2 regions of the Streptomyces sp. NPDC048481 genome follow, and region 1 is predicted to be linked to the other one. Evidence: riboswitches for the same ligand, from Rfam matches in the RefSeq annotation. Region 1 holds a riboswitch; the other holds the start of a gene.
What was found. A riboswitch is a leader RNA that binds a small molecule or an ion and turns the genes downstream of it on or off. The one in region 1 is predicted to bind S-adenosylmethionine.

Region 1 (3,400 bases):
AACGACCTCTGGGCCACCCACTTCCACCTGTCGATCAACGCGATCACCTGGTTCGTCCGGATCTTCTTCTTCGCCGGACCGGCCATCGCGTACATCGCCACCAAGCGGATCTGCCTCGGCCTCCAGCGTCGCGACAAGGACAAGGTGCTGCACGGTCGCGAGACCGGCACCATCAAGCGCCTGCCGCACGGTGAGTTCATCGAGATCCACGAGCCGCTCAGCCAGGAGCAGCTGCACACCCTGACCGCGCACGAGCAGTACGCGCCGGCCGCGATCGGCGCCACCGTCGACGACAACGGCGTCGAGCGCAAGGTCACGGGCAAGGAGAAGCTCCGCGCCAAGATCAGCGAAGCGTACTTCGGCGAGGACCAGCAGATCCCGAAGCCCACCGTCGAGGAGTACAAGGAGATCACGAGCGGCCACGGCCACCACTGATCGCCCGGGGCGTCGCCACGCCACGCACAGGGCCCCGTCCGGTTGTCGGACGGGGCCCTGTGCCGTGCCCGCGGCTGGATAGGGTGGGGTTCGCGCCGCCCACCGGCCGGCGACGCACGACGCACCACGTATGAAGCACGACGCACGACGTATGACGCACGACTCACGACGACACACGCAGGAGCGGCTATGAGCGCTGTGACCCCCGCTGGAGGCGACACCGCGGCGGGCCGTTCCTGGCCCGAGGTGCTGAACGGCCTGCTGTACGGCCGCGACCAGGACGCGGACGCCACGTTCTGGGCGCTGGACCGGATCATGCGCGGAGAGGCGACCGACGCCCAGATCGCCGGGTTCGTGGTGGCGCTGCGCGCCAAGGGCGAGACCGTCGCCGAGATCAACGGGCTGGTCCGCGCGATGTACGAGCACGCCAACCTGATCGAGGTGCCGGGCCCGACCGTCGACATCGTCGGCACGGGCGGCGACGGCGCGAAGACCGTCAACATCTCCACGATGTCGGCGATCGTCGTCGCCGGCGCGGGCGCCACGGTCGTCAAGCACGGCAACCGGGCCGCGTCCTCCGCGTCCGGCGCCTCGGACGTCCTGGAGAAGCTCGGCGTCAATCTGGAGCTGACCCCGAAGCGGGTGGAGGAGGTCGCCCAGGAGGCCGGGATCACCTTCTGCTTCGCGGTCAAGTTCCATCCGGCGCTGCGCCATGTGGGTGCCGCGCGCGGGCAGCTCGGCATCCGCACGGTGTTCAACGTGCTCGGTCCGCTGACCAACCCGGCCAGGGTGGCCGCCCAGGCCGTCGGCGTCGCCGACCCCCGCATGGCGCCGGTCGTCGCCGGCGTCTTCGCCGAGCGAGGCAACTCCTCGCTGGTCTTCCGCGGCGACGACGGTCTCGACGAGTTGACCACCACGGCCACCTCGCGCGTGTGGGTCGTGCGCGACGGCAAGGTCACCGAGGAGAGTTTCGACCCGCGCGACGTGGGCCTCGCCCTCGTCCCGGTCGAGGCGCTGCGCGGCGGCGACCCCTCGTACAACGCGGAGGTGGCCCGCCGGCTGCTGGAGGGCGAGACGGGCCCGGTGCGCGACGCCGTCCTGCTGAACTCGGCGGCGGCCCTGGTGGCGCTGGAACCGGGCGCCGGGCCGCTGGCCGGGCAGCTGCGGGCCGGCATGGACCGGGCGGCCGAGTCCATCGACTCCGGCGCGGCCAAGCGGGCGCTGGAGCGCTGGGTGGCGGCCAGCAACGCGTGACGCCGGCGGCGGCGGGCGTCCCGCGATCCGGACACGGGTTGCGGGACGACGATCACCTGACGTAGTTTCCTGTACCAGGTCATGAGTGACAGTCATGAGGCCCCGGCCGACTGTCCGGCAACCCTCCGTCCGTGGCGGGGTGCCCCGGGTGAAGACCAGGCCGTGGACAGCAAGGTCCACGGCAAGCGCGGACCCCTCGCGAAACCAGGGGTCCTGGGTCGTTCGAGGGAGTCTCCCGTGAGCAAGCGAATGCGCTAGGGCGCAGAGCCCCGCCCCGCATCCCCTGCACCTCTTTTCCCCTTCCTCCGTGCCGGAGCCCTGTCCGCCCGCACGGCGGTTCCCCCTGCCTCTCACGGGAGTTCGCCATGTCCGTCTCCACCCTTGCCGCCGCCCGCACCCTTTGTGCCCCGCTGCCCGTTCTGGGCCGGGACGTCACCGTTCCCCTCGTGACCGGCGGCGAGGTCGCCTACGCGGCACTCGACTACGCGGCCAGCGCCCCCGCCCTCCAGCGCGTCTGGGACGACGTGGCGGCCTACGCCCCCTACTACGGCAGCGTCCACCGCGGCGCCGGCTACCTCTCGCAGCTGTCCACGGACCTCTTCGAGAACGCCCGCCGCACCGTGACCGAGTTCCTCGACTGCCGCCCGGACGACCAGCTGGTCTTCACCCGCTCGACGACGGACTCCCTCAACCTGCTCGCCTCCGCGCTCCCCGCCGGCTGCCAGGTCTTCGTCTTCGAGACCGAGCACCACGCCTCGCTGCTGCCCTGGAAGAACGCCCACGTCACCTACCTCGACGCCCCGCGCAGCCCGCGCCAGGCCGTCGACACCCTGGAGCGCGCCCTCGCCGCGCGCGACCCGCACGGCCCGGCCCTGGTCTGCGTCACCGGCGCCTCGAACGTCACCGGCGAGCTGTGGCCGGTGCGCGAGCTGACGGCGGCCGCGCACGCCCACGGCGCCCGGATCGTCCTGGACGCCGCCCAGCTGGCCCCCCATCACCCGGTGTCGGTCCGTGACCTCGACGTGGACTGGGTCGCCTTCTCCGGCCACAAGCTGTACGCGCCCTTCGGCAGCGGCGTCCTGGCCGGCCGCGCCGACTGGCTCACCCTGGCCGACCCCTACCTCGCGGGCGGCGGCGCCAGCCGCAAGGTGACCCGGCGCGAGGACGGGGGAGTGGACGTGGAGTGGCACGAGAGCGCCGCCCGCCACGAGGCCGGCTCCCCGAACGTGATCGGCGCGTACTCCATCGCCTCCGCCTGCAAGGCGCTGACCGAGGCGGGCTTCGACGCCCTGGTCGCCCGCGAGGAGCACCTGATCGCCACGGTGCGGGCGGGACTGGCGGACGTCCCCGAGGTGCGGATCCTGTCCCTCTTCGGTGACGACGCCCCCCGGGTCGGCGTGCTGTCCTTCGTCGTCGAGGGCTGGAACAGCTCCCACTTCGCCGCCGCCCTCTCCGCCGAGTACGGCATCGGCGTCCGCGACGGCCTCTTCTGCGCCCACCCCCTGGTCCGCACCCTCCTGGGCGGCGACCCGCAGACCCAGGGCGAGTGCGGCGCCCCCGAGGCGGCCCCGGGGGAGAAGTCCCTCAACGCCATCCGCGTGAGCTTCGGCGCGGGCACCCCCGAGGAGCACGTGGACCGCTTCGTGACGGCGGTCCGCGAGCTGGTCACCGAGGGCGCGAAGTGGCAGTACCACACGGAGAACGGCCGCTG
Region 2 (3,400 bases), on a different contig from region 1:
GCCGAAGTAGTCCACCGGCGCCCAGGGCGTGTGCGAGAAGTGGCCGATGCGCAGGTCCGGGCGCAGCTCGCGGAGCATCCCCGGCACCAGGCACAGGTGGTAGTCCTGGACCAGGACCGCCGCCCCCTGCGCCGCCTCCTGCGCCAGCGCCTGCGCGAAGGTCCGGTTGTAGGTCTCGTAGGCCGCCCACCGGCGGCGGAACTCCGCGTCGAAGACCGGCTCCAGCGGCGTCTGGTACAGCATGTGGTGGACGAACCACAGCACCGAGTTGGCGATGCCGTTGTAGGCGTCGGCGTGCACGTCGGCCGGGACGGGCAGCATCCGCACGCCCTCCTCGCCGATCCCGCGCGCGACCGCCTCCCGGTCGCCGTCGGTGAGCGCCGAGCACACCCACAGCGCGCCCGCGTCGGGCCCGATGGCCGACAGACCGGAGACCAGCCCGCCGCCCCCGCGTTTCGCGTGCAGCGAGCCGTCCTCGCGCACCTCGTAGGAGACCGGGCCGCGGTTGGACGCGACCAGTACCTGAGCGGAACCGCGGGAGGCAGACGTGTCGTGCGTGGAAGCCATAAGCCTCAACCTAGCCCGCTCCGTAAACGCTCAAACGTTCGCCGGCCCCGACGGACGCCGCCGGGGTCCGGCGCTGGTCGGACGGTCACCCGGGGTGACCCGCGGCCCGCGCTGCCCGGGCTGGCCCGTCGTCGGCGGCGGGTCCGCTCTCAGGCCACCCTGCGGGACGCGTACTCGGCTATCTGGGCCATCGGCGGGCGCTCCTCCGTGTCCACGGCGTGGGTGCGGGGCTCGAAGCCGGAGGGGCCGCGCTCGAACTGGGTCAGCGCCGGGCGGACCAGGTGGCCGCGGGCCAGCCGCAGCTGCGCGGTGCGGTAGATGGCCGCCGCCATGCGGCCGAGGGCCTGGCCGTCCTGGTGGCGGTGCTTGCGCACGCCGACGTCGACCTGGGCCAGGGCGTCCAGGCCCACCAGGTGCAGGGCGTCGACCAGCATGCCCAGCTCCACGCCGTAGCCGACGGGGAAGGGCAGCCGTTCCAGCAGGGTGCGGCGCGCCGCGTACTCGCCGCCGAGAGGCTGCACGAACCCGGCCAGCTGCGGCCAGTGCATGTTGAGCAGCGGCCGGGCCATCAGCTCGGTGACCCGCCCGCCCTGCCCGGCCGCGCCGCCCAGCGGGCGGTCGTACATGGCCTTGACCAGGTCCACGTCCGGGTCGGTCAGCAGCGGGCCGACGATCCCCGCGACGAAGTCGGAGGAGAACTCCCGCAGGTCGGCGTCCACGAAGCAGACGATGTCGCCGGTGGTGACCAGCAGCGAGCGCCACAGGACCTCGCCCTTGCCGGGCGCGGCCGGTATGCGCGGCAGGATCTCGTCCCGGTGGACGACCCGCGCCCCGGCCGCCGCGGCGACCTGCGAGGTGCGGTCGGTGGATCCCGAGTCGACGACGACGATCTCGTCGACGAGCGGCGCCTGGTGCATGAGGTCGTGACGGATGACGGCGACGATGTCGCCGACGGTCTCCTCCTCGTTCAGCGCGGGCAGGACGACGGACACCGACTGGTTCGCGGCGCGCTTCGCGGCCAGGACGCTGTGCAGCGGGCGATCGGTCACCGACCAGGAGCGGGTGGCCAGCCAGCGCTCGACTTCTTCCAGCACGGTCCACGGCTCCTCACTGTCATGATCACTTTGGGTGCACGGGGGGTGACCGTGTGATCCATCTCGCGGTTCGGACGACTATCTCAACTGTCCTGGCCTTCGGTTACAGTCTTGAACAACGCGGATGACCATCGCATGTCCGGTCGCCCCCGTTCACAACTTCACACCGCTCATCCAGAGGGGCAGAGGGACACGGCCCGATGAAGCCCCGGCAACCCTCCAGCCGGTCTCGTACCGCTCACCGATCACCAGGTGCGCGCTCCGCGAGGCTCCCGGCTCGGGAAGGTGCCAAATCCGTCTCACGGCGAGATGCGTCGTGAGGAAGATGAGGAGAAAGGGCCTCGCCTCACATGGCTGCGCAGACTGTTGCAAGCACCACCGACTCTACGCCGACCTCTTCCGTGGACCTCGGTCCCGCCGTGGCGCTGAGCTGCCGCGAATGCGGTCACCGCGTCCCCCTCGGCCCGGTCTTCGCGTGCGAGGAGTGTTTCGGCCCGCTCGAGATCGCGTACGACTTCTCCTCCTACGACACGGAGGAGCTGCGCAAGCGCATCGAGGCGGGCCCGGCGAACATCTGGCGCTACGCGCCGCTGCTGCCCGTCCCGGCCGACGTGGCGGACAAGCCGAACATCAACCCAGGCTGGACCAAGCTCGTGCAGGCCGACAACCTCGCCCGCGAGCTGGGCGTCGAGCCCGGCAGGCTCTTCGTCAAGGACGACTCCGGCAACCCCACGCACTCCTTCAAGGACCGCGTCGTCGCCCAGGCCATCGAGGCCGCCCGCGCCTTCGGCTTCACCACCCTGTCCTGCTCGTCCACCGGCAACCTCGCCGGCGCGGTGGGCGCCGCGGCCGCCCGGGCGGGCTTCCGCTCCTGCGTGTTCATCCCGCACGACCTGGAGCAGGGCAAGGTCGTCATGGCCGCGATCTACGGCGGCGAGCTGGTCGGCATCGAGGGCAACTACGACGACGTCAACCGCTTCTGCTCCGAGCTGATCGGCGACCCGGCGGGCGAGGGCTGGGGCTTCGTCAACGTCAACCTGCGCCCGTACTACGCCGAGGGCTCCAAGACGCTGGCCTACGAGATCTGCGAGCAGCTCGGCTGGCGCCTGCCCGACCAGCTGGTCGTGCCGATCGCCTCCGGCTCGCAGCTCACGAAGATCGACAAGGGTCTCCAGGAGCTGATCAAGCTCGGGCTCGTCGAGGACCGGCCGTACAAGATCTTCGGTGCGCAGGCCGAGGGCTGCTCCCCGGTGTCCGTCGCCTACAAGGCCGGGCACGACGTGGTGCGCCCCCAGAAGCCGGACACCATCGCCAAGTCGCTGGCCATCGGCAACCCGGCGGACGGCCCGTACGTCCTCGACATCGCCCGGCGCACCGGCGGCGCGGTGGAGGACGTGAACGACGAGCAGATCGTCGACGCGATCAGGCTGCTGGCGCGGACCGAGGGCATCTTCGCGGAGACCGCCGGCGGGGTCACGGTCGGGGTGACGCGCAAGCTGATCGAGAGCGGCCTGCTCGACCCGGCGAAGACCACCGTCGTCCTCAACACCGGCGACGGACTGAAGACCCTGGACGCGGTGGCCGGCACGGGCCTGACCGCGACCATCCGTCCGAACCTGGACTCCTTCCGAGAGGCTGGCCTCGTATGAGCGTCAACGTCCGCATCCCCACCATCCTGCGCACCTACACCGGCGGCGCCGCCGAGGTGAAGGCCGAGGGCGCGACCCTCGGCGAGGTCA

Region 2: another riboswitch for S-adenosylmethionine. It lies ahead of thrC (threonine synthase); the one in region 1 lies ahead of ACGFSH_RS04305 (aminotransferase class V-fold PLP-dependent enzyme).

Annotation. Positions count from the first base shown of each region.
Region 1 covers NZ_JBICXC010000001.1:1,017,447-1,020,846, forward strand. The annotation lists gene ACGFSH_RS04295 (cytochrome bc complex cytochrome b subunit) at 1-435, shown strand, start outside; gene trpD (anthranilate phosphoribosyltransferase) at 625-1,689, shown strand; SAM riboswitch class IV at 1,767-1,883, shown strand; gene ACGFSH_RS04305 (aminotransferase class V-fold PLP-dependent enzyme) at 2,055-3,400, shown strand, end outside.
Region 2 covers NZ_JBICXC010000005.1:433,037-436,436, reverse strand. The annotation lists gene ACGFSH_RS18850 (trehalose-6-phosphate synthase) at 1-567, opposite strand, end outside; gene ACGFSH_RS18845 (glucosyl-3-phosphoglycerate synthase) at 717-1,661, opposite strand; SAM riboswitch class I at 1,829-1,993, shown strand; gene thrC (threonine synthase) at 2,012-3,310, shown strand; gene ACGFSH_RS18835 (MoaD/ThiS family protein) at 3,307-3,400, shown strand, end outside.